4 regions of the Vreelandella sp. ssv genome follow, and region 4 is predicted to be linked to each of the others. Evidence: predicted binding sites of a transcription regulator. Region 4 holds the regulator's gene; each other region holds the start of a gene.

What was found. The regulator FNR, encoded in region 4, switches genes on or off when oxygen is low (the NO sensors DNR and NnrR bind a similar motif). The targets are predictions, from matches to a motif close to TTGATNTANATCAA.
Region 1: the regulator FNR is predicted to act here: its motif matches at 3,019-3,032, upstream of AC5TBW_RS15445 (cytochrome ubiquinol oxidase subunit I).
Region 2: the regulator FNR is predicted to act here: its motif matches at 4,642-4,655, upstream of AC5TBW_RS08860 (Hsp20/alpha crystallin family protein).
Region 3: the regulator FNR is predicted to act here: its motif matches at 2,916-2,929, upstream of AC5TBW_RS17100 (1,4-dihydroxy-2-naphthoate polyprenyltransferase).

Annotation. Positions count from the first base shown of each region.
Region 1 covers NZ_CM182545.1:3,397,311-3,404,476, reverse strand. The annotation lists gene polA (DNA polymerase I) at 133-2,919, shown strand; gene AC5TBW_RS15445 (cytochrome ubiquinol oxidase subunit I) at 3,149-4,720, shown strand; gene cydB (cytochrome d ubiquinol oxidase subunit II) at 4,717-5,859, shown strand; gene cydX (cytochrome bd-I oxidase subunit CydX) at 5,872-5,991, shown strand; gene cydD (thiol reductant ABC exporter subunit CydD) at 5,975-7,166, shown strand, end outside.
Region 2 covers NZ_CM182545.1:1,930,617-1,937,782, reverse strand. The annotation lists gene AC5TBW_RS08870 (HAD-IC family P-type ATPase) at 1-2,408, opposite strand, end outside; gene AC5TBW_RS08865 (zinc-dependent alcohol dehydrogenase family protein) at 2,796-3,782, opposite strand; gene AC5TBW_RS08860 (Hsp20/alpha crystallin family protein) at 3,964-4,467, opposite strand; gene AC5TBW_RS08855 (hypothetical protein) at 4,976-5,347, shown strand; gene AC5TBW_RS08850 (BON domain-containing protein) at 5,572-6,222, opposite strand; gene AC5TBW_RS08845 (VIT1/CCC1 transporter family protein) at 6,553-7,166, shown strand, end outside.
Region 3 covers NZ_CM182545.1:3,748,031-3,755,196, reverse strand. The annotation lists gene AC5TBW_RS17110 (cryptochrome/deoxyribodipyrimidine photo-lyase family protein) at 1-1,440, opposite strand, end outside; gene hmuQ (heme-degrading protein HmuQ) at 1,557-1,859, shown strand; gene AC5TBW_RS17100 (1,4-dihydroxy-2-naphthoate polyprenyltransferase) at 1,919-2,845, opposite strand; gene AC5TBW_RS17095 (DoxX family protein) at 2,988-3,485, shown strand; gene AC5TBW_RS17090 (isochorismate synthase) at 3,521-4,846, shown strand; gene menD (2-succinyl-5-enolpyruvyl-6-hydroxy-3-cyclohexene-1-carboxylic-acid synthase) at 4,852-6,588, shown strand; gene menH (2-succinyl-6-hydroxy-2,4-cyclohexadiene-1-carboxylate synthase) at 6,578-7,166, shown strand, end outside.
Region 4 covers NZ_CM182545.1:3,277,915-3,285,080, reverse strand. The annotation lists gene AC5TBW_RS14925 (DUF294 nucleotidyltransferase-like domain-containing protein) at 225-2,054, shown strand; gene AC5TBW_RS14920 (3'-5' exonuclease family protein) at 2,060-2,713, shown strand; gene ttcA (tRNA 2-thiocytidine(32) synthetase TtcA) at 2,976-3,887, shown strand; gene fnr (fumarate/nitrate reduction transcriptional regulator Fnr) at 3,889-4,635, opposite strand; gene hemN (oxygen-independent coproporphyrinogen III oxidase) at 4,741-6,180, opposite strand; gene AC5TBW_RS14900 (sulfite exporter TauE/SafE family protein) at 6,273-6,968, opposite strand; gene ccoS (cbb3-type cytochrome oxidase assembly protein CcoS) at 6,965-7,166, opposite strand, start outside.

The sequences.
Region 1 (7,166 bases), 120 kb from region 4:
GCAGCGTTGTTGTCGATGTAGATTCAGGAGAGGGCGTTTGTCTCTGCAGGCGGCCTGTGCAACGCGTATCATGTGAGTCACTCTTATTGGTAATTCTTTTTAAGCAATCCTATTTAACAATGGAACTTGGTTATGGCTCGCGCACCGATCGTTCTCGTCGATGGCTCTTCCTACCTTTACCGTGCCTTTCATGCGCTTCCGCCGCTGACGACCTCTAATGGTCAGCCTACAGGCGCGGTGAAGGGCGTACTGAACATGCTCAAGCGGCTGATTAAAGATTATCCGGAAAGTCCCATGGCGGTGGTATTCGATGCGCCGGGCAAAACGTTCCGTGATGACATGTACAGCGATTACAAGGCACATCGCCCGCCGATGCCCGATGATCTGCGCAGCCAAATTGCGCCGCTGCACGCCTGTGTCAAAGCGCTGGGTTTACCGCTACTGTGTATTGAAGGCGTCGAGGCGGACGATGTGATTGGCACTCTGGCGCATCATGCTACCCAAGCTGGGCGCGACGCAGTGATCTCTACTGGCGATAAAGATATGGCGCAGCTGGTCAATGCCCATATCACGCTGGTGAACACCATGAAGGATGAAACCCTGGACGAGGCGGGCGTGGAAGAAAAATTCGGCCTACCGCCCGCGCTGATTATCGATTTTCTCGCCCTGATGGGGGACAAGGTCGATAACATTCCCGGCGTGCCCGGCGTGGGTGAAAAAACCGCCATTGGCCTGCTTCAAGGCATGGGCGGTGGGCTGGAGACCATTTATGGTGATTTAGAGCGAGTAAAAACGCTCACTTTTCGGGGCGCCAAAACCCTGCCCAAGAAGCTTGAAGAGCATCGCGATCAAGCGTTTCTCTCCTATCAGTTGGCCACCATCAAAGTCGATTGCGATCTGCCGGTGGGCCTGGATGATTTGGATATTGCCCATCCAGACCGCGAAGCGTTGGTTACCCTGTACAAAGAGATGGAGTTCCGTCAGTGGTTGGGCGAGTTGCTGGAAGGCAAAGACGAAGGCGTGGATGACGTTAAAGGCGGCGAGCCGGCGCCCGCCAGCGCTGATGAAGCGGGTAGCGAGTCCGAGGATAGCGGTTTCGGGCAAGCGTCTGTTCGTGAAGACCAGGTCATCCTAGAACAGGCAGACTTCGAGCGCTGGTTGAAGCGGCTACAAAACGCCGAGCGCTTCTGCTTCGATCTGGAAACCACCAGTCTTAATTACATGGATGCGGAAATTGTTGGCATTGGCTTGTCGCTGGAAGCGGGGGAGGCGGCTTATATCCCCCTTGCCCACGACTACCTGGATGCGCCTAAGCAGCTTGACCGCAAAACGGTGTTGGCGGCGCTAAAACCGCTGCTGGAAGACCCGACAAAAACCAAGGTTGGCCAAAACCTCAAGTACGATATTTCGGTTTTGGCCAATTACGCTATTTCCGTGGTTGGCCCTTTTGCCGACACCATGCTGGCGTCGTATGTGCTCAATTCTACCGCCACCCGGCATGATATGGATTCGCTAGCGCTCAAGTATTTGGGCGAAAAAACCATTTCATTTGAAGAGATTGCGGGTAAGGGGGCGAAGCAGCTGACCTTCAACCAAATTGCCCTGGAGCAGGCGGTACCTTACGCCTGTGAAGATGTCGACATCACCCTGCGGCTGCAGCAGGTGTTGCGTCCTCAGGTCGAAAGCGAAGGGCGCTTGGCGGAGGTGCTGGATCATATCGAGCTGCCGCTGATCAAAGTGCTCTCGCGGATTGAGCGCAACGGGGTCGCGGTAGATGCCGAGCTACTGCACAAACAGAGCCAGCAGCTAGAGCAGCGCATTGGCGAATTAGAGCGCGAGGCGTTTGAGCTGGCCGGGCGCGAATTTAACCTGGGTTCGCCCAAGCAGTTGGGGCAGATTCTGTTTGAAGAGCAGAAGATTCCTGTGCTCAAGAAAACGCCCAAGGGCGCGCCTTCTACCGCTGAAGGCGTATTGGAAGAATTGGCGCTGGATTACCCGCTGCCCAAGGTCATCATGCAGCACCGGGGGCTTGCCAAGCTGAAGTCCACCTACACCGATAAGCTGCCACGGTTGCTCAATAAGGCCACTGGCAGGGTGCATACCAGCTACCACCAAGCCGTTACGGCTACCGGGCGGTTGTCATCGTCTGATCCTAACTTGCAGAACATCCCCATCCGCACCGAAGAGGGGCGCAAAATTCGTCAGGCATTTATTGCCCGCCCCGGCTACCGCATTGTCGCCGCCGACTACTCGCAAATTGAGCTGCGCATCATGGCGCACTTATCTGAAGATAAAGGGCTGCTTGAGGCATTTGCCGAAGGGCGTGATATCCACACGGCCACGGCGGCGGAAGTGTTTGGTACCTCCCTTGATAAGGTCTCTGGCGATCAGCGTCGTAGTGCCAAAGCAATCAACTTCGGTTTGATTTATGGCATGAGTGCTTGGGGCCTGTCGCGTCAGCTGCGTATCGAACGTGGCCAAGCGCAGACCTATATTGACCGCTACTTTGACCGTTACCCAGGGGTTGCCCGCTACATGGAGCGCATCCGCTCCCAGGCAGCTGAGGATGGCTTTGTCGAAACCGTGCTGGGTCGGCGGCTCTACCTGCCGGAGATTCAGTCACAAAACCGTAACCGCCGCCAAGGCGCCGAGCGCACCGCGATTAACGCACCGATGCAGGGCACCGCTGCCGATATCATCAAGCAGGCGATGATTGATGTGGATGCATGGCTGGAAGAAGGCGAGTTCGATGCGCTGATGGTGATGCAGGTGCACGATGAACTGGTGTTTGAGGTCGCCGCAAAGCAGGTGGAGGCGTTTATTGAGCAGGTGCAAAAACGCATGCAGGGGGCTGCAGAGTTGAAAGTACCGCTGATTGTAGAAGCGGAAAGCGGCGCCAACTGGGACGAAGCCCACTAATGCTACTACCAATGCCGCCAGCCTCGTTCGTCTACGCCTAATAATGTGGAGTAGTGTGGATGGCATTTTGTCGCAACAGTGCAATGCTTCAGTAAGGAGTTGACCAAGATCAATTTTTTGGCTCGGGTGGAGGAATAGCCTATACACATCGCTTTACCTGGGTTAGCACCTATCTGTGGTTTCCCGGTGGAGCGAAAGGTGTGTTTACGCTATCCATCGGGAGCCACTCATGGACATTGTTGAATTATCCAGGTTGCAGTTCGCCTTTACGGCGATGGTGCATTTCCTGTTTGTACCCTTAACGCTAGGACTGTCGATACTGCTGGCGATCATGGAGTCAGTCTATGTGATGACCGGCAGAACCATTTATCGTCAGATGACCAAGTTCTGGGGCAAGCTATTTGGTATTAACTTTGCGCTGGGGGTCACCACCGGCATCGCCATGGAGTTTCAGTTCGGCACCAACTGGTCGTACTACTCTCACTATGTCGGCGATATTTTCGGCGCGCCCCTGGCGATAGAAGCCTTGATGGCGTTCTTCCTTGAGTCGACGCTGGTCGGGCTGTTCTTTTTCGGCTGGGATCGCCTGTCAAAACAGAAGCATCTGGCGGTCACCTGGCTGATGGCGCTGGCGACCAATATGTCGGCCCTATGGATTCTGGTCGCCAATGGCTGGATGCAGCATCCGGTAGGGTCGGAGCTCAATCTTGCCACCATGCGTATGGAGTTGGTCAGCTTTGCTGAAGTGCTGCTAAACCCCGTTGCCCAAGTCAAATTCGTGCATACCGTGTCGGCGGGCTACGTCACCGGCGCGGTTTTCGTGTTGGCGATTTCAAGCTGGTACCTGCTCAAGGGCCGCGAGGTTGCCTTTGCCCGGCGCAGCTTCGCGATTGCGTCTGCCTTCGGGTTGGCCAGCGCACTATCGGTCATTGTGCTGGGCGATGAGTCCGGCTATGAGCTGGGTGATGTGCAGAAGGTCAAGCTGGCGGCTATCGAAGCAGAGTGGCAAACCCATCCCGCACCGGCAGCCTTCACGCTGTTCGGACTACCCAACGAGGCGCAACAGCATACCGACTTCGCCGTTCGCATACCGGGCGTGATGGGCTTGATCGCCACGCGCTCGCTGGATACCGAAGTGATGGGCATTCGCGAGCTTAAGGAGGAACACCGCGAACGTATCATCAATGGCCAGGAAGCCTACGCTCTCATGCAGCGGCTACGCAGTGATGAAGGGAGCGAAGGGGACATGGTCCGGTTCGAGGAAGTGCGCCGCGATCTTGGCTACGGGCTACTGCTTAGCGCCTATAGCGACGATGTGGCCAATGCCTCCGCCGCCGAAATTGATCAAGCCGTTGAAGCGTCGATCCCCAAGGTTTGGCCGCTTTTCTGGTCTTTTCGGGCCATGGTAGCCGCAGGGTTTAGCATGCTGTTGCTGTTTGCGCTGGCCTTCTGGCATAGCGTACGTCGTCAGCCAGAGAAGTCCCGCTGGCTACTTCGCTTCGCACTGTTTAGCCTGCCGCTTCCCTGGATTGCCTGTGAGGCGGGCTGGTTCGTGGCCGAGTATGGACGCCAGCCCTGGGCCATCGGCGAGATCCTACCGGTACATCTGGCTATTTCCAGTCTGACGGCTGAACAGGTGCTCACCACCCTGATTGCCATTGGTGTCCTCTACACCACCTTCGTCATCATCGAAATGTGGTTGATGCAGCACTTTGCTCGCAAGGGGCCTTCCGGTAGCGGTTACCTGGAGGATGACGCCGACGCTGACTATCCAATCCCAACCCCCGCACGGGAGGCATGATGATGGACTACGAAACACTTAGGTTTGTCTGGTGGGTGCTGATCGGCGTGCTGTTGATCGGCTTCGCCGTCACCGATGGGTTTGATATGGGCGTTGCCACCTTGCTCAAAATAGTCGGGCGTGGCGATGAAGAGCGCCGGGTGATGATCAACTCCATGGCGCCTCACTGGGACGGCAATCAGGTCTGGCTGGTGACCGCCGGGGGAGCACTGTTTGCCGCCTGGCCACCGGTTTACGCCACGGCTTTCAACGGCTTCTATTTCGCCTTGATGCTAACGCTGTTTGCGCTATTCCTGCGGCCCTTGGCGTTCGATTACCGCTCCAAGTTGGACAATCCCACCTGGCGCAGCCGCTGGGACTGGGGGCTGACGATCGGTTCCGCCGTTCCCGCGCTGATCTTTGGTGTCGCCTTCGGCAATCTCTTGCAAGGCGTTCCCTTCCAGTTCGATGACTATCTGCGCTTGGAGTATCAGGGTGGCTTGCTGGGGCTATTGAACCCCTTTGCACTATTGGCCGGGCTTTTGAGTCTGTTGATGTTCGTCACCCACGGAGCGGCCTGGCTGCAGCTCAAAACCGAGGGCGAACTGCGCCGTCGTAGTGCCGCCATCGGCAGCCTGACAGCACTGGTGTGCGCGGCACTGTTCGTGCTGGGTGGGGTTTGGCTGCTATGGGGGATTGATGGCTACCAGGTAACCAGCGTGATCGATACCCAGGGCTACAACGATACCACCGGGAAAATCGTGGCGGTGAGTGCTGGCGGCTGGATGACCAACTACAACCGCTTCCCACTGTTGTGGCTACTGCCCGTACTGGGCGTAGTAGGGTTTGTGCTCTGTGCGCTGACCATGAAACTGGGACGCCATGCGCTGGCATTTACCAGCTCAGCGGTGGCTATGGCCATGGTGGTGGTCACCACGGGTGTGACGATGTTCCCCTTCGTGATGCCATCGTCGCTCAACCCTAACCATAGCCTGACCATGTGGGATGCCACAGCGAGTGAGCTAACGCTCAAGATCATGTTTGTGGTGGTGTGCATCTTCGTGCCGTTGATACTGCTCTATACCGCCTGGAGTTATTGGGTCATGCGCGGTCGTCTGAATGAGCAGTTCATTCGTGATAACGACAAAGCGCTTTACTGAGGAGGGGATCGTATGTGGTATTTCGCCTGGATTTTGGGTGTCACGCTGGCGGCCACCGTCAGCATTCTTAACGCCATGTGGCTTGAAGTGAATGGCTATGAAGGCGAATCCGAGCATGAGCGGAGCGACTGAAGCCAATGATGCGAGGCAGTTGCTAAACCGCTGCCTCGCCGCTCAACGCTGGCGGTTGCGTGGCGCCGCGCTGTTGGCGATGATCGGCGTGGTGCTGCTGATTGCCCAGTGTTGGCTGCTGGCCAAACTTTTCCACCATTGGTTGCTGTTTTGGCAGGATGGGGCGTCTCAGGCTCCCTCGCCGGTTTTGCTAGCAGGACTGGCCATTTGTATGGTGCTACGCCCTTTCCTACACGCTGGCCGTGAGCGGCTGTCTCGGCAGGCCAGCCTGCGTGCCCGAGATTCGCTACGCAGCCAGTTACTCGAGCAGCTTGGACGGTTGGGGCCGATTAGGCGCCAATTTGGCAGTGATGGTGCCTTGGCCACCCAAGTGCTGGAGCAGGTAGACGCCCTGGATGGCTACATTAGCCGCTATTGGGTACAACGTCTGCTCGCGGTGCTAGTGCCTTGCCTGATAGCCGCGGTGGTAGCGCTACATAGTCCGTTGGCGGCTGGATTGATGCTAATGACCGCGCCTTTAGTGCCGCTGTTCATGATTCTTGTCGGGCGTGCTGCTGCGGGGGCTAGTCAACAGCAGTTCACGGCGTTAGCGCGTATGGGAGGCCGTTTCCTTGATCTGGTTCGGGGGATGGCCACGCTGCAACGCATGGGCGCAACGGACCAGGCAGAGACCCAGGTAGCCCAGGCGAGTGATGCTTACCGTGGGCGTACCATGCGGGTGCTAAGGCTTGCCTTTCTATCCAGCGCGGTATTGGAGTTTTTTGCCGCGCTGGCGATTGCCTTGGTGGCGCTTTATCTCGGCTTAGGGCTGCTTGGCCTTTTGCCCTGGGCAAAAGCAGAGGTGCCGGTACCCTACCAGGGGGCGCTGTTTATTTTACTGCTGGCGCCAGAGTTCTATGCGCCGCTTCGCCAATTGGGTACCGACTATCATGCCCGGGCAGAGGCCGTGGGCGCCATACAGGCGTTAGCGCCGCTGCTCAAAGCCGACACTTGGCAGCCCCAAGGGGCATCGCTATCTCCGGCCACCGTCAGCGTCGAGTCGTTCGCGTTAGAGTACCGAGCGCTGAGTGTCATGGGTGAGGGTGGTCGTTTGCGGCTAGCGCCGCTTAACCTGACGCTGGCAGCAGGCGAGCGACTGTTGGTGCAAGGGGAAAGCGGCGCTGGCAAGTCGAGCT
Region 2 (7,166 bases), 1.3 Mb from region 4:
CGACTAAGCGAGTAAAAGAAAACCCCCAGCGCTGCTGCCAAAAACAAAAATGCCACCAGCACAACGCGCCAGATTAAAAAAGGAGTCAGCAGGCCTTGCTTAGCAGGCCGGGGGCGCCGATGCATTACGTCGGGCTCGGCTGGCTCAAACGCCAGAGCCAGCCCGAGCGTACCCGCCGTGACAAGATTGACCCATAAGATCTGAACGGCTGACATCGGCATGGCGAAATTGAACAGAATTGCGGTAACGACAGCCAGCACCTCGCCACCATTCGTGGGCAGCGTCCAGGCCACCACTTTGCGGATATTGTCATAGACCACTCGGCCTTCATGTACGGCCGCCACGATAGAGGCGAAATTGTCGTCTAGCAGAACCATCTGTGACGCTTCTTTCGCTGCGTCGGTACCCTTGTGCCCCATCCCAACCCCGACATTCGCTTGCTTCAACGACGGCGCGTCATTAACGCCATCTCCGGTCATCGCCACGATGGCGCCTGTCGCTTGCAGCGCTCGAACAATGCGCAGCTTGTGTTCCGGATTGGTTCGGGCAAAAACACTGGTCTTGTCAACTATGCTTGGCAGGTCACTATCGGTAATGTCATCGAGCTCACGCCCTGTGAGTACGCGCGGATTTTCACCAAGCCCCAATTGTCGGGCAATAGCCGCTGCCGTTTCCGCATGGTCGCCGGTAATCATCTTTACTTCGATACCGGCAGAGTGACACTCCTCAATGGCCGCCATAGCCTCCTCCCTAGGTGGATCAATGAACCCGACTAGACCAACAAAAACCAATCCGTCCTTGAGATCAACGAAGTCCACTTGATTCACGTCCGGCTGTGCTGACTTGACGGCGAAGCCAAGCACACGCTCACCCTGATCAGCCGCCGCCGTAATCCGAGCCGCCCAAGCCTCTCGATCCAACGGTACTGTTATCTCGCCATAAGCCTGGGTGGAGCATAAAAGCAGCAGTTCGTCAGGCGCGCCCTTGACGAAAATCTGATACCCACCACTCACATTGAAGTTAAGCGTGGCCATCAAGCGATGTTGGGCATTGAACGGTATCTCATCGAGGCGTGGCCACTCATGCCGTTTGCGCTCCGGATTCAGGCCAGCTTTGATCGCCAACGCCACCAGCGCCCCCTCCATCGGATCACCGATAACATGCCAATCTCCACCTGTTTCATGCAATTGGGCATCGTTACACAGCAGCCCTGCCAGAATCAGACTATCTGTTTCCATTATCCGCTTATCATCTGGGGCATTACCGTCTGACTCTATTTCCAGCCGCCCTTCCGGTACATAGCCGGATCCGCTCACCATGACTCGGCCACTAGGTATCTCCAGCCTTCGCACGGTCATTTCGTTGCGCGTCAGCGTGCCGGTCTTGTCAGAACAGATAACCGAGGTAGCCCCCAGCGTTTCCACAGCAGGCAACTGTCGGATTGCGGCGTTACGCCGCGCCATGCGCTGCACCCCGATGGCCAGTGTGATAGTGATAACTGCCGGTAACCCTTCAGGAATGGCCCCTACCGCTAACGCCACCACGGCGACTAACGCCTCTGTCCAGATATAGCCGCGTACTAACACTGCAAAAGCGAACAGTAAGGCCGCCACACCTAACGTGATCCAGGTAAAGTGTGTTCCAAAGCGATTGATTTGCTGCAGAAGAGGCGTGGTCAATGGTTGAACTTCGCGCAGCAAGGTACTAATTCGTCCGATTTCAGTATCGCTACCGGTGGCCACCACGACCCCTGTCGCCTGTCCAGTGGCTACTAACGTCCCCGAGTACGCCATTGAGTAACGGTCGCCGAGCGCTGCCGCTATCGGTGCTGGCGACGCCTGCTTTTCAGCAGCCATCGATTCACCGGTTAGGATGGCCTCCTCAATGCGCAATGAGCTGGTACGGATAAGCCGAAGATCAGCAGGTACTCTATCCCCAGCCTCCAGCGATACGATGTCGCCGAGAACGATTTCCTCGACAGGTACTTTGACACGCCGTCCAGCTCTTAAAAGCTGTGCATGGGGAGCGATCAGGCTACGAATAGCATCCAGCGCCTTTTCTGCCTTACCTTCCTGCACAAAACCAACCATGGCATTGACTAACACCACCGCCACAATGACCGTCGCATCAACAAGATGCCCCAATAACGATGCAGCTAGTGCCGCCGCCAAAAGAAAATAGATCAATGCGTTGTGAAAATGAGCAAAAAAGCGAGACAGCGGGTGGCGGCCAACCACTGCCGGTAACTTGTTACGCCCGTAACTAGCCAGACGCTTATTAGCTTGGTCTGCCGTTAGCCCCGTTGGTGACGTCTCCAGCGCCGCAATGACCTCATCGCTATGCCAAGCGTGGACATCCTTGAGTGGGATATCCGATGAGAAACCGATATCGGCAGTGGGTGACTCCATACCTGCTCCTTGGCAACCGGAATAAGAAGGGAACAACATAGTCGAGTATCTACTGCATGAGACGCTAGCCAAGCCCTGTTCCCTTCATACTATCGGCAACCGCAATGGGACAATTCAAGACTAAAATTGCATCCGCTTCGCGCTCATCAAGTAATACGCCAAGTGCGTCTGCATAACATTGGCCGAGGGCAACGTTATGGATATCGACGGGGTTAGCATGCGACCAAGCCTGTGGCAGAAACTCATCAACCGCCAACACACCCACACCGTTGGTAAGGATAGCGAGCCGGTCACCTTCCGGCTTTAGAACACCTAATCTGTTCGCTGTTTCACCATGATCGTACTAGGGAGTTGGTTACAAGAATGTGTCGTTCCTTTACAGCGATTCTAAGACATAATTAATACAGCAGCGCCCGTCAGCTTACCCTCACGAAGATGCATGAGTGCTTCATTAGCGGCACTGAGGGGATAACACTTCACCTTGGTCTTAACAGTCGTTTTGGAAACCAGCTCCAAAAAGTCCTTACCGTCCTTACGGGTTAGGTTGGCAACCGTGCGCAGTTGGCGCTCGCCCCAGAGCAACGAATAAGGAAAGGAAGGAATATCGCTCATATGAATGCCGCCGCAGACCACCACACCCCCTTTCCGCACTGAACGTAGTGCAGCGGGTACAAGTTCACCGGCGGGAGCAAAGATAATGGCTGCATCCAACGCCACATCAGGAAGCTGGCTGGAGCTTCCTGCCCACGTTGCCCCTAGTTGACGCGCAAACTGCTGGGCTTGCTCGTCTCCCGGACGAGTAAAAGCGTATACCTCGACACCCTGCCCCAGCGCAACTTGAGCAACTATATGAGCGGCAGCGCCAAAGCCATAGATACCTAGTCGTTGCAGATTATCGCCACACATTCGCAAAGACCGATAACCAATTAAGCCCGCACACATAAGAGGTGCTGCTTGCGCTGCGCTATAAGTGGAACTGATTGAAAAGCAAAAGCGATGATCCGCCAAGGCATATTCTGCAAAACCGCCATCTATCTGATAACCCGTAAAGCGAGCCTGATCACATAGGTTTTCCTGCCCGTGTAAGCAATACCTACATGCGCCACAGCTATATCCTAACCATGGCACGCCAAGACGCATTCCATGCGTTAACGTAACGCCAGGGCCACAATCAACCACACGACCAACGATTTCGTGTCCTGGAACAATCGGGTAACGAATTTCCGGTAGTTCGCCATCAAGTAAATGGAGGTCAGTGCGACATACAGCGCAGGCTTCAACCTTTAGCAATACGTGACCCGGCCCAGGCATAGGAATAGGCCGTTGCCGCTCAAGCAGTGGACCACCTCGGTTTTCCAGCACCATGACCTTCATGCGTTTTTCCTGAACACTGGTAGTCTTTAGATCATCCAGCGCTAAGCCTTAGCTGGCCGTAACTCGCCTACTTACTCGACGAATCATACATATCGAATAGCCTTCCATGGCAATAACATTGACTAGCGCTATCCACTCTCAAATTGGCGTCGGCGCCCGGGTCTTCAACGACGCTATCGCTCTACTTAACCTCTAGTTTGCGCCGCTGATCCTGTTTTGACTTTGGAAGTTCGATAGTCAATATGCCATCCTTAAACGTAGCCTCAGCATGACTCGTATCGACATCAACAGGCAGGGCAATGGTTCGAGTAAATGAACCATGCCACATTTCCGAATGGTAATATTTATCACGCTCCTCCTTAGTTTCACCCGAGCGATTCCCTTTTAGCATCAGAGAATGGTCAGATATTTCAATCTCCAATTCCTTTCGGTCTACTCCCGGCATTTCTGCGCGTACGATAATTTCTTTATCACGATCAATGATGTCAATTTTGGGGGTAGGTTGGCCAAAAAAGCCTAAACGCTCCTTTAAAAGTTCATCTTTAAAAAAAGGCTTTAGCCAACTTCGATCAAAAAAACCTTCAATCATGCGATCAAACTCTTCCAAAGGTCTCAATGATTGGCTGTCCTGCACTGAAGCAGACTGTTCGCTAGCCTTTACAGGTTGAGAGGCAGGTTTGTTCACGGCAGCACTCCTTTTCCACGCATTCGGGGAAGGTTGCAATATCGTTTGGAATCCATATTACCGTGATGCATATGTCTTAATCGAAACATAGCCTCACGATATGTATCATTATAGCGCAAAGACTTTCACAGAAAAGCTGACTATAGCGGAGATAATTAACAAATAATAAAAATGTTGATCTAGAACAATTATTTTATCAACATCAATAACTTGCGTTAGGTGAATTAACGCAAGGAAGTTAATCCTAAACTAGCAGCGCAATTATTAACATAAGTTAATGACTAAAGACACTTAAAACACAAAGCCTTTTTAGATAGCAAAATAAGCGCATGATGGTTTGCAAAGTTTCACATCAAAGGCTCATAAAAAAGACTTATTTCGCCATAGGGGTGACGCAGGTCAAACCATAACTGCATTTATGTCCCATACTGTTTGCTAAAATAATACAATAAAATACATCAACCATAGCTTTACGATTAACCATAGCTATCACAGGAGCCTTATCACAATGACAACATTCGAGCTTCCCCCTATTCAAGCGCCACTCGCGCTTACATCAAGCAACGTCACTAATCAGCTCGCTTTCTGGTACCAACCATGGGTAAACACCATCCCCACAGCAACCAAGCTACAATGCATATGGCTAGAAACCGTCAACGATGCATATCGCCACGAATTGGACTTCGTTGCGATCATGGCGCCTTTCTATAGCAAACTCTTACGACATACGCTAGGTTTTGAGGGGATACCAACACCGGTATTGATGGCATCCTGCTATCGTGAAATCGCTACTGACATGACAGAAGCCAACCTTCAACGCATGCGCAAGATATCGGAGCTTAGCGAGGGCTTGAAAGAGCGTATTTGGAGCGAGCTATAAATTTGTGTAGATCGAAACATTCAAGGACATACTTGAAATTACCCAGCAAGGGATACCAATTTGGCAGACTCACTTCAGCATACCTCTTATCTATATCACTATTGAACGGTGCGTGTTGAAGAATCTATTTTGAAAAACGGCTGAGTGGTTACCGAGCCAGCGCAGCCAGCGCAGCCAGCTCGATAATCACACTAAAGTTTATTAAAAACAATAACTGCATGCCTTTAAACTTTTATATTATCTTTCACTTTTAAGACACCAGGTGAATTCCATACAGCATGGCGTATGGCCTCTTTTTCAGCAAGGCTGTGAGCCTTGCCACTAAGGGTTACTTCATGATTATGCACTTCAACTTTAATTGCATTCGCATCCTGAATAGCTTTTCTCTTAAGCGAAGCTTCTATTTGAGCCTTGACTGCCCCGGCAGTAGGGTTAGGTTTTAGAGTAATCTGATTGCTGACGCCCGTAACTCCGGCTAAGTAACGAATAGAAGTTGTGGCTAGGCGACGTTGATATTCCCAAGGGACTTCGCCGGTTAGTGTCACCCAACCATCCTCAACCATCACTTTGACTGGATCATCGGGAATAAATATATTCCACTCCAATGTGTTTTTGACTGCACGAGCGATATCTGCATCGGTGCGCTTAAAATCTCCCGGCAGTCTTACGTCAACTTCTACAGCAATTCCTTTAACGCCACTGACTCGCTGCGCGGCATCTTCCGCGTGCCACTTTTCAGCATAACTATCAACATGTCCCGCCAACGTTACAATCCCATCTTCAACTTCTACACCAATATCTGAAGCTCGAACTGAAGGTTCATTTTTGAGTTCGGCAAGCACATCCTTCTGAATTTGAGAATCTGACTTTGACATCGTTGCCACTCCTCTTATTTAGGCCCTTGGTGAACAAGCAACCCTTTCGAATACTTATAGCGCAAACGCTACGGTTGGAAAGATGGCTAAATTGATTAAAAAGCACTAATGAAGAATAAAATTGATCCAGAGCAATTTAAGCTCGTTAATCGCCTGCTTCGAAAAACCAATAAACGTATGTTACTCACCAGGTTAACCACACCACCTGGAATTGATTAACACTCCTTATCTTTAGCAGGTCACGTGCAAGTTGATTTTTAAATAACACTCACTCCCTGGCTTGCATATACTTCTAAAGATACCATTGCACAACCTGTAGAGGCGCACGCTATGAGACCCTCAAGCCGAGAGCATCTACTGGATGAACATCAACCGAAAGCAATTGGTAATCGGCTAGCCACTCCCGTAAAGGCATCGACGTTACCGGATGCTGTGCTCGGTGGCATTGATGGCTGTGTTACTACCTTTGCGGTAATTTCTGGTGCTTTTGGCGCGGGCTTCTCGCCACAGGTAGCGCTAGTGCTAGGGTTCGCTAACTTACTCGCTGATGGCTTCAGTATGGCTGTGAGCAACTATGAAGCTGGACAGGCGCAACTTGCTCAGATCGCCAGCGCTGAGCGCACCGAACGTCAGCACATTGCCATGGTGCCAGAAGGCGAACGTGAAGAGATCCGGCAGCTATTCCGGGCAAAGGGATTCGAAGGGGAACTGCTTGAACAAGTGGTTGAGACCCTATGCCGAAACCCAGATGTGTGGGTGGCCACCATGTTACGAGAGGAGCATGGTCTTTCAGTGGTTGGGCTCAACCCTTTTCGCGCAGCATTGGCTACTTTTATTGCTTTCTTGGTGGTCGGCACTTTGCCATTACTGCCCTATGCCATACCAGGCCTTGGAACTACCTCACAATTTTTAGCCAGCCTGGGTCTCGCCGGGGGCGTGTTCCT
Region 3 (7,166 bases), 470 kb from region 4:
CGGGGTGCGGCGAAGCTCATACAGCATCTTCTTCCAGTGCCGCGCTTCGGCTTCAAAGTCGTTGGGCAGAGGGTAGTGCTCGCCGGGCTGAAAGCCGAACCGCTGGCGTAGGCTTTCGGGTAGGGCCCAGGGTTTGGCGCGCCACTCTAACGGCAGTGTGGTTAACTCCGGCACCCAGCGGGCGACAAACTCACCATCTGGATCGTTATCCTCCGCCTGTTTGATGGGGTTATACACTCGCAGTGCGTTAGTGCCCGTGGCGCCTGCCTGCATCTGCACCTGGGGGTAGTGAATGCCGGGCTCGAAGTCGGTGAACAGCCGCGCCAAATGTAACGCGGGTTCATACCAGTGCAGCCCTAAGCCAAAAGTGGCGTGGGAGATCAGCATGGCGCGCATGCGAAAGTTGATCCAACCGGTGGCGATCAGGCTGCGCATGCAGGCATCCACCAGCGGTACGCCGGTTTGACCGCGCTTCCAGGCAATCAGATTGGGGTGTTCTGGGTCGCGCTCGCGCAGGCCGCTCAGCGCGGGGTGCAGCGTTTGTGACTCTATGCTCGGCTCGCTTTCGAGCTTTTGAATAAAGTGGCAGTGCCAGTGAAGCCGGGAGGCAAAGGCGCGCAGTGAGCGTGACCACGGCGTGTCTTCCGCATGCTTTTTCCGCTGGCGGCGCAGTGACTGCACCACTTCACGCATGGAGAGTGTGCCCCAGGCCAAATGGGGCGAAAGCCTTGAGCCAAATTCCCAGGCCAGCAGCGGTTTAGAAAGCGAGCCGCGATAGCGCCGTCCGCGCTGGGTTACAAAGCTGCGCCACACTGCGCGGCCTTCGCTTCGCCCTCCTGGCTGTCGCTCGGGGCAGGGCGTGGTATCAAATCCTAATGTCAGGCCGTGAAGCTGTTCGACATCAAAATGGTGGAAAGCTTGCCAACCCTCAGCCGCCTGGGCGTTTTGCGGGGCAGCGGCGGTGGGCGCCGTCATTAACGTTTCCCACTGCTTTTCCCATGCGTTGCGGTCGGCCACTCTGGATGTTAAGCCACGCACTACGCCGTGCTGGCGCGCTTCATGCCATGGCGTGCCGTGCTGCTGGCACCATGCTTTAACGTCAAGGTCGCGGGCAAAACTCCAGGCGTTGCCGGTCTCCTCGTGGGAGTGAAGGACAAGCTCGCCATAGTGCCCTTTAAGCGCAGCCAGCAGGTCAAGCATGCTGCCCTGCCATAGGCACAGCGGCAAACCCAGCGTTCCCAACGCTTGAGCGAGATCAGCCAGCGAGTCTGCAGCAAATTGCCAGTGGCGCAGCGCGCTGTCCGGCGCCTGCCACTGCTCAGGTTCAATGGCGAATACGGGCAACACGGGGCCAGCCGCCGCTGCGTTAGAAAGCGGCGCGTGATCGTGAATGCGTAAATCGCGTTTGAACCAAACGACCTGGATAGGTGCCTTAGCCATTAATAATACTGATACCCGACGGTTGAGGGCTATTCGCCGCTAAGCCTATTCGCCATTTGCCTGTGACGTTACCATCAAGGTAGCGTTTGCGGAATCAACCCAGTAGGAGAGTAATGATGTATATCGCCATGAACCGTTTTCGGATTGCTCCAGGCCGCGAAGAGGACTTTTTAGAGGTGTGGCGCAACCGCGACTCTCACCTGGATGAAGTGCCGGGCTTTAAGCAATTTAAGATGCTGCAGGGTGAAAGCCAGGAAGATCACACCGTGTTTATCTCCCACAGCGTATGGGAATCGGAAGAAGCTTTCCGTGACTGGACCAAGTCAGATGCGTTCCGCAAAGCGCATGCCAATGCTAAAGCGCCGGAAGGTATCTACCTTGGCCCGCCCAAGTTTGAAGGTTATGAGGTAGTGCTGTAAGGCATGCCCAGCTAACACGAAGCAGACTGTCAGCGGGGTGGTTGCCCCGCTTTAAGCGTCTAAAACAAGGCCAAGCCAATAGACAGCAACACGCTATAAAGCAGCGTTGAAATGGCCGTTTTCTTCAGCATATTGGTTAGCATCTCGCCATCACGGGTATGGCTTAACGTTCTGGCTGCATCGGTCAGTGGCTTGGCCACCAGCAGGCAGCTCCATCCCACCCACGGTACCGGCAGTGCAACCATGTAGATCAAGGTAAGCAGCAGCGCCATACCCAGCAGCGCCCAGTGGTAGTTAATCGCCTTGGTGCGACCAAGCCGCACGGCCAGGGTGATCTTGCCGTTGCGCGCGTCGCTTTCGATATCGCGTACGTTATTGACATTGAGTACGGCGGTGGCCAGCAAACCGCAGGCGGCGGCAGGTAGAAAGGGCAGCCAGCTTAGTTGCTGTACATGCAGATAGTAGGTGCCCAAGACGCCGAGTAGCCCAAAAAATACAAAGACCGCAATGTCCCCAAACCCTCGGTAGCCATAAGGGGTTCCACCTAGCCCAACGGTGTAGGTTACCGCTGCCAACAGGGCCGCAGCCCCTAATGAAATGAAGATGAGAATCTGCCCCCATTGATCCCCAAACGCGGCGACCAGCAATAACAGCCCCAGTACTGCGGCAATCGTGGCCGCAACGATCATTCCCGTGCGCATTTTTTCCGAGGTAAGCAAACCGGAAGAGACTGCCCTTTCAGGCCCTATTCGCTGTTCGTCGTCGGCACCCGATGCGGCATCACCGTAATCGTTGGCTAAATTTGATAGCACTTGGAGTGCTATAGCGGTCAGCAGGGCAAGCACAAGTACTGCCATATTAAGTGCATCCACATTCGCGGCTAGTCCCGTACCCAGCAGAATGGAAGCACACGCCAGCGGCAGCGTTCGGGGGCGAGCGGCGAGTACCCAGGCTTGGTAGGGGCGGCGCTGACTATTTTGTTCCATTCCGTTGATATTCCTGTTGACCGTTTTCATTCAATAAACATTCGTCAATGTATGATTAAGTGCTGAAAAGTAGATCTACGTCAAAATATGCCTCGTCATCTTGTCCGACACTGCTGGTCACCCGATACCAGGAGTTTACGCGATGATTGGCGACTTATTTAGACATAACAAATATATGGCAGTAGTTTGGTTATTACTCCGGCTCTACTTAGGCATCACCTGGCTAACTCTGGGCATCGGTAAAATCACCGGTGGCTTTAGCGCCGAGGGTTTCTTAAGCAATGCTGTCGCCAATCCTGTGATGCGCGAGGGAAGCGCGGTTTACCCCAATTATGTTGCCTTTCTAGAGAATGTTGCGTTGCCCAATGCCGATATCATTAATGTCATTATACCGCTGGGAGAAGTGTCAGTTGGCCTGGGTTTGATCGTTGGTGTGCTGACATCTTTTGCTGCGTTTTTCGCCATCGTGATGAACATGTCGTTTTTGATGGCAGGCACGGTGTCCACTAATCCATGGATGATTGCGCTGACGTTCTTTTTGCTGGTGGCGGGTGCTAATGCAGGGCGGTTTGGCGGCGATCGATGGGTGCTACCCTATGTGAAACAAAAACTAGGCCTGAAGCACCCCAGTAGTCATTAGTAGGTAATTGAAAAGGCTGGCCTAATAGGTAAATTATGCAATTTATTCCTCCTGTTGAGGCACTCAAAAGCCAGCTTGATACGCTTAGCGATAGCGCTAAAAAAGGGTTTATACGCCTTAGTACCTCTTGTCAGGTCAATCACCTGATGGGATGGCTAAACGCGCAGAGCGAGTATCCCCGCTTCTATTGGCAATCCCGAGAAGCTGGCGCCGTTGAGTATGCGACGTTGGGGGCTGTTAAGGCGTTTGATTCACTAGCCGCGCTGCAGGCTGACCTTTCCAGGCTGGCAGATTTGGGGGGCGAGCAGCCGGACTACTTCGGTGGCATGGCTTTCGACACCAGTACGGTAGGGTGGGAGCATTTTCCTGGCTGTCATTTTTTGCTGCCGCGTATAGAGCTTAGGCGCCAGCAAACTGTGACGACGCTATCACTCAATCTGCGCTTTGATGACCGCTGCCCAGAGGCCGAGATAGCCCAGGCGCGTGCCTGTTTGGCTGCCCTGAAAGAGGAGCAGCCGTTGCCGCGCTTGCGGCCGCATGTTTATCAGCGTGAAGACCGCCCTTCGCAGAAGGCGTGGGCGGCATCGGTCGCGCAGGTCACCCATCCTGATCACCTGAGCCACACACCCAAGGTGGTGCTTTCACGGGAGACCTGCCTGACGACACCTGAAACGCCTAACCCTTGGGCGCTGCTAGCACGCTGGCAGGACGGCGCCGCCGACTGTTTCCACTTTGGCGTCCAATTGACCTCACATGAAGCGTTTATCGGCTGCCCGCCGGAGCAGCTCTATAAGCGTGAAGGGATTCATTTAACGACAGAAGCACTGGCGGGCACTACACGGCGCGGGCGGGATGCCCAGCAAGATCAAACGCTTGCCGATGAACTGCTGGCCGATAAGAAAAACAGCTTGGAAAACCAGTGCGTCTATCAGCAGCTTTTGATCCAGCTTGAGCCGCTCTCTTGTCACGTCCAGATGGGCGAGGCGCATACTGTTAAGCTGCGCTCGGTACAGCATATCCGTCGTCTGATTCACGCCGAGTTGCACCGAGATGTCACTGACCAACAGTTGCTTGCCGTGCTACCGCCTACCCCGGCGGTGGGCGGTGTGCCCCGCGAGTCGGCACTGGCATTTATTCGCCAGCATGAGCGCCATCGCCGTGGCTGGTATGCAGGCGTCTTGGGTAGAATCAGTCACACCAGCAGTGACCTGTCGGTGGCCATTCGCTGCGCCCATATCAGCCCAGAAACGATTCGCCTTTATGCCGGAGCAGGCATTGTGGCAGGCTCTCAGCCGGACGAGGAGTGGCGCGAGCTGGATACGAAAATTGCTGACATTATGTCACTGCTTGGGATGGGATAATGCATATGACAGCACCTGTATCTACCGATTTTGCCATCCAACACGCCACCTTTAATCATGTATGGGCGGCGCTGATGCTGGAGGAGCTCTACCGCTTAGGCGTCCGCGACGTGGTGCTGGCGCCGGGTTCACGCTCATCGCCTTTGACCATGGCCGCCAGCGAACACGCCGGGCTGCGCTGCCGCTGCCACTTTGATGAGCGTGGGCTGGGATTTATGGCGTTGGGCATTGCCCGGGGCAGTCAGCGCCCGGTCATCATTATCACCACCTCAGGCACCGCTTTAGCGAACCTTTATCCGGCGGTAGTGGAAGCCAAATTGCTCGGCGTGCCGCTTATAGTGCTTTCTGCCGACCGCCCGATTGAACTGCTGGACAACGGCAGCAACCAGGCGATTGACCAGCGGGATATTTTCTCCCGCCACACCATTGTTCACCACGACCTGCCGCCGCCAGATGCTGCGATAAAAGCGGCATTCCTACTCAGCACGCTTGACCAAGCGGTTGACCAGCAGCGCCGTACTCCTGGGCCTCTTCACATTAACTGCCGTTACCGCGAGCCGCTTTACCCCGGCAGTTGCCCTATGGATGCCAGTGACTATCTCGCCCCGCTAAGGGAGTGGCTGACGACTTCAAAACCGTGGAGTGATTGGCGGACCAGCACTGCGTTTCCCGCGTTTAATAGTGAGTGGAAAACGTTTGCCCAGCAGCGGGGCCTGATTGTCGTTGGCAGTGTTGATGATTTTCAGCAGGCGCAGCATGCTGTTGAGCTATCCAAGCAATTGGGCTGGCCGTTGCTGGCGGATGTGCAGAGCCAGGTTCGGTTTGATCCTCACAACCTGATTTATTTTGATTTGGCGCTGCATGATGAGCGGTTCAGCGCTGAGCTAACCAAGGCAGAAGTGCTGCTGCAGTTTGGTGGCCGACTGATTTCCAAGCGGTTAAGCCAATTTATTGCCCAGCAGCCCTGGCAGGATGTCTGGTTGGTTGATCCGCAGCCCCAGCGGTTGGATCCTGACTATTGCGTTAAGCGCCGTTTGGTATGCTCGCCTGCCGACTTTATCGCTGATTTGCCAACACACTTTGAACAATCGCCTTGGCATCAGTTGGATAGCCTCCAACGACGCACCTGCCTGCTTGTGGAAGAGCGGTGTACGGCATTCTCAGAAGTGGGTGTTTGCCACCTTTTAGCACAGTTGGCTGAAGGGCAGCTGTTTATAGGCAACAGCCTGCCCGCGCGGCTAATGAATATGCTGGGTACGCATCGCCAAACGACGCTGCGAGTATTGGCTAATCGCGGGGCCTCCGGTATCGATGGCCTGATCGCAACGGCCTATGGCCTCAGCTGCACATGCTCGGAACCCACGACTATCGTGCTGGGGGATACCAGTGCTCTGCATGATCTCAACAGCTTGGCGCTACTGAAACAGTCCAGCCAGCCTCTGGTGGTGGTCATTCTTAATAATGATGGCGGCAGTATTTTCCATATGCTGCCGGTGCCCAAAGAGGGTGAGCTGCTGGAGCGCTATTACCGCCAGCCCCACGGCTTGAACTTCGAGTATGCGGCTAAGATGTTTGGGCTTGGCTACTCGGCGCCCAGTTCATTGGAGGCCTTCGCGGCGGCTTATACCCAGGCGTTAGAGGCGGGCGTTTCACTGATCGAGGTTAACGTGCCCCATCAGCAGGTCGCCGATGACCTCAAGGCCCTTGGCGCAGCGATTCGAGGGGAGCCGCGTGAGCAGTAAATCACAGCAGCAGGCACCTACCCTGGTGCTGCTCCACGGCTTACTGGGGGATCGTCAGGATTGGGATGAGGTCATCGCTGGCTTGGAAGGCATTAACTGCTTAGCGTTAGACCTGCCGGGCCACGGTGAGAATCACCAGATACGGCTGGCCTCGTTTGAGGCGTTTCACCATTGGCTGTGCGACACATTGAGTGACCGAGGCGTTAGCCGCTACTGCCTGCTGGGTTACTCCCTGGGTGGGCGTTTGGCGCTTTACCATGCCAGCCGTCAGCCATCGGGGTTGGAAGCACTCTGGCTGGAGAGCGCTCACCCAGGGTTGCCTGCAAACGAGCGCTCTGCCCGAATTGCCCACGATGAACGCTGGGCAACACGTTTCGAGCAGGAGTCATTAGAGAATGTACTTGCCGACTGGTATCGGCAGCCGGTGTTCGCCGACTTAACCGAGGCCCAGTGCACTCGGCAGATTCAACGTCGGCTAGCGAATCACGGGCCAGCCATCGCCAGCATGCTGCGATCAACTTCCTTAGGCCAACAGCCTTCGCTTTGGCAGTGGCTGGAAAGTACCTCGCTTCCGGTAA
Region 4 (7,166 bases):
AGTCGCTTCGACCTTAGCGTGATAGCTAAAGGTATAACAACGTTATACTTGCTACTTGGGAAGTGAATCCTTTATACCCGTAGAGCCACCTTCACATAATAACCGATAACAGTTTTTGAAGCGTGGGAATGACTCCTGTGATGTGAATCAATATCGTCCGGAGTACATGATTAAGTCTACTTGTTTCTTTCTAGTTCGCCTTTAGTTGAGTGAGGTCATGCAAAATGGTTGATGTGGATCTATCCCAACTACCGTTCACGCTTCTTGACGATGAAGGGCGCGACCACATTCGCCGTGGTATGGACCTTGCTTACTATGATCGTGACGAAATTATTCTAGAGACCGGTCAAGTCGGCGAGTTTGTGTTTCTGATACACAGAGGTGAGGTGGCGGAAATCGACCCTACGCTCCCCTCGTCTACCGCACGTATTGGTCACTACACTGCCGGGGACCTATTTGGCGCGATCAGCATTCTTAATGGTAAAAGCCGCTATCGCTTTAAGGCTGAGCAGGAGTGCCTTTGTTACCTGCTGCCTAAGGCGCTGTTTCAGCAGCTATGCCGTCATTATCCTGACTTTAGTAACTTCTTTCGTCAGTCATTGGCTCACAAGGCGCGGTTACTGACTGAAAAGCGCGCTGAAGGTGGTGTCACTATGGCGGGCTTTATGCTGGCTAAGGTCAGCGAGTGTATGCGTGAGCCGCTGCTGATGGCAGCGTCTACTGATATCGCTAGCGCGGTGAAACAGCTTAATGAAAGTCATGCCGACAGCCTGTTGGTAGAGACTCAGGGCAAATTGGGCATGGTGACCAAAACCGACCTGCTCAATGGGTTGGTGTTAGGCGGTCACCCGGTGTCATCACCCGTCGATGAAATCGCCCATTTTAATCTGGTGACCGTCGCACCGGATCAGTACTTGTTTGAAGTATTGGTCTTGATGACACGCCATAAAGTGACACGGGTAGTGGTGCTCGAGCAAAACGCCTTAAAAGGCGTTGTCGAACTCACCGACGTGCTTAGCTATTTCTCAAGCCGCAGCTACGTGGTGAGTTTACAGGTCGAACAGGCGAGCAGTTTAGAGGCGCTGTCGGCAGCCAGCCAGCGTACGCCGGAGCTGGTCAAAGCGCTGATGGCTCAGGGTGTAAAGCTGCGCTTTGCGATGGATCTGCTCGCTGCGCTGAACGGTCGTATTATGAGCAAAGCCTGGGAGTTCACTGTCGATGAGAAGTACCACGAACAGAGTTGCATGATGGTGATGGGCAGCGAAGGGCGTGGTGAGCAAATCCTAAAAACAGACCAGGATAATGGCTTGATTTTAGCCGATGACGCGCAGTGGCCTGATCTTACGAGTCACATGCAAACGCTCACTGACACCCTCATACAGCTCGGTTACCCGCCGTGCCCCGGCAATATTATGGTGTCGAACCCTGAATGGGTGGCCACGGTGTCGCAGTGGAAGAGCAATATTGCTAAATGGGCCAGCGAGCGGGATGGCGATAGCCTGATGAAACTGGCGATTATGCTTGATGCCCATGCCGTGACCGGTAACTCCAGCCTGCTTGAGAGCGTACGAGAAGAGCTATTTGAACGCTGCTCAGGTGATGAACTTCTGCTCTCCTATTTTGCCCGCACGGCGCTGCGTTTTTCCACGCCGCTGACCCTGTTTGGTACGTTGAAAAAGCCCCAGCACGGTATCGATATTAAGAAAGGGGGCATCTTCCCCATTGTTCACGGCGTGCGCACCATGGCTCTTGAGCGGCGGATCAAAGCCACCTCGACCCTGGATCGTTTAGACGCACTGGCTGCCGATGGCCGACTGGACCGTCGTTTTGCCGATGACCTGGGCGAAGCGCTGGCGCTATTTTCCGAGCTGCGTCTCAGGCAGCAGCTCAATGCACTGGAAGCAACCAGCACGTCGCCAGAGGCGAACCGTGCCAATCGCGTGGTGGTGCAAAACCTCTCTTCTCTCGAACGTGACCTATTGCGTGAAGCGCTGCACATTGTGAAAGACTTCAAGCAGCGGCTTTTCCATCGATATCATTTGGAGTATTCGTGACAGGAATGCGGCTATTAGATCGACACGTGGCTCTCTTTAGCGGTTCCTTGCGTACTTTGCTGAGACGCGAAAGCGACCGGCGTCGCTGTGCTGACTCTCACTATGCCTGGCTATTTAACCCCTATATGGGCGATGAACTAGTCGCGCTTGCTTGCACGGCAACGCCCACGGCATCTTCCCCGGTGATCAGTCTGGCAGCGGTGGTGCTCAGCCAGCAGCAGGTGCGCACCAGTCGCGCCTTTGTGCTGACGCTTGGCATACCGGGGCAGGCTGAGAATGCGTCGCTGCGTCGCCATCACTTGCTATGTCAGGCGGGGGAGGTCTCTTGCCCGAGCAGCGACAATTTAAATGCGTTGGTAGAGTTTATCGGCAATCGCCCCATTGTCGGCTGGCAGTTGGACAAGCGGATTGGGGCGTTAAATACATTGCTGAGCGAGCGGCTGGATTTCGCGCTGCCCAATGCCCAGGTCGATTTGGCAAAGCTGCACCAGCGCCAGCTGCGGCGTTTGCACCCTGAGGTCGATGCACCCAGTAGCTTTACCCAGGCGCTGGCGTGCTGGCAGGTGCCCTCGATGGGCATGCAAAGTATGTTAGGCGAAGCGACGGCAAGCGCGCTGCTGTATATGCGTCTGCAGCGGGTGATGGCAGAGGCAGCTTAGTGGCAGCTATCGTGGTGCAGAGGGAAGGTTTCCGCGAGGGCACTGTGACCCCATCCCTGGGCGCTACTTTTTCCATCCCTGGAAAAAGACCCTCGCTTCAACCTACCCTCTCACCGAGTACGGTTTAATCGTCAGGGCAGTCATTTTACATTGCGATATCTTGGGTGGTTCTCTCTGAGTAGTTGGGTCTGGGCGATGAGTGTTGTTAGAATAGCAGCCACTTTTTTCTTGAATGCCTTCCACCCTCGGCAGTGCTTATACCATGCAATCTCTTGATCATTTTGACCCTGCTCACCTTGGAGCCTCCCAAGCTGACGTTGAGCGCGACCAGCCTGAGCTGGCTGATGTTAAGCAGAAGCGTGAATTTAACAAACTGCAAAAGCGCCTGCGCCGAGATGTGGGCAATGCCATTATTGATTACCAAATGATCAATGAAGGCGACCGTGTGATGGTGTGCCTCTCCGGCGGCAAAGACAGCTACACGATGCTGGAGATTTTGCGCAATTTACAGCGCAACGCACCGGTTAATTTTTCGATAGTGGCGGTCAATCTAGATCAAAAGCAGCCCGGTTTTCCTGAACACGTGCTGCCAGCTTATTTGGATAAACAGGGCGTGGAGTATCACATCGTCGAGCGTGATACCTATTCGGTGGTGAAGGAAAAAACGCCAGAAGGCAAAACGACTTGCGCACTCTGTTCACGCCTGCGCCGCGGTTCGCTGTATGGTTTTGCCGAAGAGATCGGTGCCAACAAAATTGCATTGGGCCACCACCGCGAAGATATCCTTGAAACCCTGTTTCTCAACATGTTCTTTGGGGGCAACTTGAAAGCGATGCCGCCCAAACTGCTCTCCAATGATGGCAAAAATATTGTTATTCGACCGTTGGCTTACTGCAAAGAAGCGGATATTGCTGAATTTTCTCGGTTAATGGAGTTTCCGATTATTCCCTGCAATCTCTGCGGCTCCCAGCCCAATATGCAGCGCCAAGTGGTCAAAGAGATGCTCGCCGAATGGGATAAGAAATTCCCCGGCCGTCTAGAAAGCATGTTTAAAGCGGTGACTAATATTGCGCCTTCCCAGTTGGCAGACCGCAGCCTATTCGATTTTGAAGGCTTAGAGGCCAAACAGGCGGAGCTGCTGGCCGGGCGTATCCAGGCATTTAACGTTAGCTAATTCAGCTAACCGTTTGTTCTTCCTCCTCGGCGAGAGTAATCAAGCGCTGCATATCGAGAATATTGACCTCTCGCCCAGAAACCGCCACCACGCTCTGCTGTTGAAAGCGGCTTAAAATACGGCTGACGGTTTCCACCGCTAAGCCCAGGTAGTTGCCGATATCGGCTCTGGGCATTGATAGGCGAAAGCTGTAAGGCGAGTAGCCCCGGCGACGAAAACGATCCGAGAGGGTGATCAAGAAGCTCGCTAGCCGCTGATCAGCGGTTTTACGTGACAGCAGACGCATCATGCGGCGGTCATCGCGTAGCTCCTTGCTCATGCTGCGATACAGCTGGCCGCGCAGTTCGGGCAGCTCCTCGGAGAGTAAATCCAGGCGGTCAAAAGGAATCTCACAGATAGTGGTCGTTTCCAGGGCGATAACGCTGCCGGGGTAGTGCTCTTCATCAATTCCGTCCAGCCCCACCAGCTCACTGGGCAGGTAGAAGTTGGTCAGTTGCTCGCTGCCATTCCCCTCCGCCGTCACCTGCTTCAAGCTGCCTGAGCGAACCGCATACACGCTGGTGAAGGCGTCGCCCTGGCGAAACAGTGGCTCGCCCTTTTTCAGCGGTGCCCGGCGGCGAATAATGGCATCGAACTGCCCGATATCATCTAGCTCAAGGGCAAGCGGCAGGCACAGCGAGCTCAGGCTGCAGGTCTGGCAACGAGCTTCATGGAGTAGCGAGCGTCGTCGGTTCATGGGATCCAACATGCATAGCTCCTTGAGTAGCGTTCAAGAGAAATTTTACGTTATCCGTGCCGTACTAACAGCTGCATCCATTATTATGGAAGCTTCATGTGGTTAGCGACAGCCCGATTACACAATCTTTGAGTAGTGCTGCCCCGTTTGCCCAGCAAAATGGGCATCAAACGCCATGGCTAAATGGCGAATCAGCAAGCGACCCATAGGGGTTACGCTAAGCTGATCGCCGCTCCGGGTCAGCAGACCGTCGCGCTCGGCGCTTTGTAAGCTCTCCAGCGCCGGTGCAAAGTAGCGGGGAGCATCGATGTTCCAGCGCTGACCAACGGCGGACAGGTCGATGTGCATATCGCACATCAGTCGTTCAATCACGTCTCGGCGGATCAGGTCATCATCACTCAGGCGCAGCCCGCGCACCGTCGCCAGTTGGCCTTGGTCCAGTGCCGCTTCATAACGGGCCAGGTCACCAGGATTCTGCGCATAGACACTGCCTACCCGTGAAATGGCGGAAACGCCCAGCCCTACCAGATCACACTGGGCATGGCTGGAATAGCCTTGAAAGTTGCGCTGCAGCGAGCCTTCGCGCTGAGCAATGGCTAAGCTGTCATTGGGACGAGCAAAGTGATCCATCCCGATATGCACGTAACCTGCCGCCGTAAGCATCTCAATCGTGGTGTGCAGAATCGCCAGTTTCTCGTCGCTGCCCGGCAAGTCATCGACGTTAATACGTCGCTGGGGGGTAAAGCGCTCAGGCATATGGGCATAGTTGAAGACCGAAAGCCGTGCGGGGTTCATCTCAATGACCTGACGAAGGGTATTCGCAAAGCTCTTTTCGGTTTGAAACGGCAGGCCGTAGATTAAATCGAGATTGAGAGAGCGAAACCCCAGCCGATGGGCTTCATCCATCAATGTTTCGGTGAGGACTCGCGGCTGAATGCGGTTAATGGCTTTCTGCACCAGTGGGGCCAAGTCCTGCACCCCTAAACTGATGCGGTTGAAGCCAAGCGACTGCAGGTGTCGCAGGGTAAACACATCCGCTTCGCGAGGGTCTATTTCAATCGCGTAATCGCGCTGAGAAGACGATGAAAGACCAAAGCGCGCATCCAGTCGATCAATCAGGTCGCCCATCTGATTCAAACTCAGAAAGGTTGGTGTGCCGCCGCCCCAGTGCAATTGCTCCACCGGACGTGAAGTATCCAGATGCCGTGCAATCAGCACCATCTCACGGTCGAGCCGGGATAAGTAAGGCTCAGCCAGAGCGGTGTTTTTGGTGGCGATTTTATTACACGCGCAGTAAAAGCAAATTTTACGGCAGAAGGGAATATGCACATAGAGCGATAGCGGGCGTTTGCCAGCATTACTTTGCTCAAGCGCCTGAGTCAGATCTCCGGGGGTAAATCGGTCATCAAACGACAGCGCCGTGGGGTAGGAAGTATAGCGTGGGCCGCTGGTGTCATAGCGGCGCAGTAAAGTTTTATCCCACACTGCCTGATCGTTGGCTGGCCTGGTCATGGTGGAAGTCTTCGTAGAAGAAGCCGCAAGGGCATGAACGGGCATGAAGAGAGGCTCCGGCGTAAAGGGCTGTGTAGCAAAGAAGATCAGCACCAGCCTAACGCGCAGAGACGCAATAAACGTTGAGCCATGTCATGTTAGTGAAGGTTATGTGCCGTGAGTGACCAAAGCTGCCACAGGGCAAAGGCAATAATGGACAGCGCGGCCACGCTGCGTGTCGCCGGATGACGAATCAGGTGGCTCAATTGGCGCGCCGCAAGCCCAGTGGCCAATAGCGCGGGCAGCGTGCCAAGTCCAAACGCCCCCATCAGCAGTGCCCCCTGCAGCGGGTCGGCAATCGCCAGACTCCAGGCCAACATGGAATAGACCAGCCCGCAGGGGAGCCAGCCCCATATTGACCCCAGCGCGAAGGCCTGGGGTAAATGAACGACCGGCATTAAACGCCGTCCCACCGGCTCAATAAACCGCCAGAGACGGCGTCCGACGGCTTCAACCTTGAGCAGCCCCTTCCACCAGTTGGCGATATACAGCGCCATCAGTATCAGCATCAGCGCCGCAAATACCTGCAGCAGCATTCGTGCCGTGGCAGAGAGTGAAAACAGCGTGCCCAGCAGGGCCACCAGCGCGCCTGCGCTCATATAGCTAGTGATACGGCCTGCGTTATAGCTGAGCAGTAGGCCGCTCATACGCGCCGGGTGGCGCATGCTGGGCGGGACGGCAAAGGTGAGTGCACTCATGATGCCGCCACACATGCCAATACAGTGGGCGCCCCCCATCAGGCCAAACACGAACGCCGCCAGTAGCGGTGGCAGGTCGAGGCCGGTTGGATTCATGGTCGCGGCTCTTGGTCGTCGGGTGCGTTTTTATCTGCCGAAGCGGCGGGTTTTTGCTTGGCTTGCTGTCGTTGGCGACGCTGTTCTGGGGTGAGGTCGTTCTCGTCCTCATCGAACAAAATGCGGTGCGCCGGGCCTTCCAGGTCGTCGAACTGATCGTTTTTGACCGCCCAGAAGAATGCCCAGACGGCGAGGCCG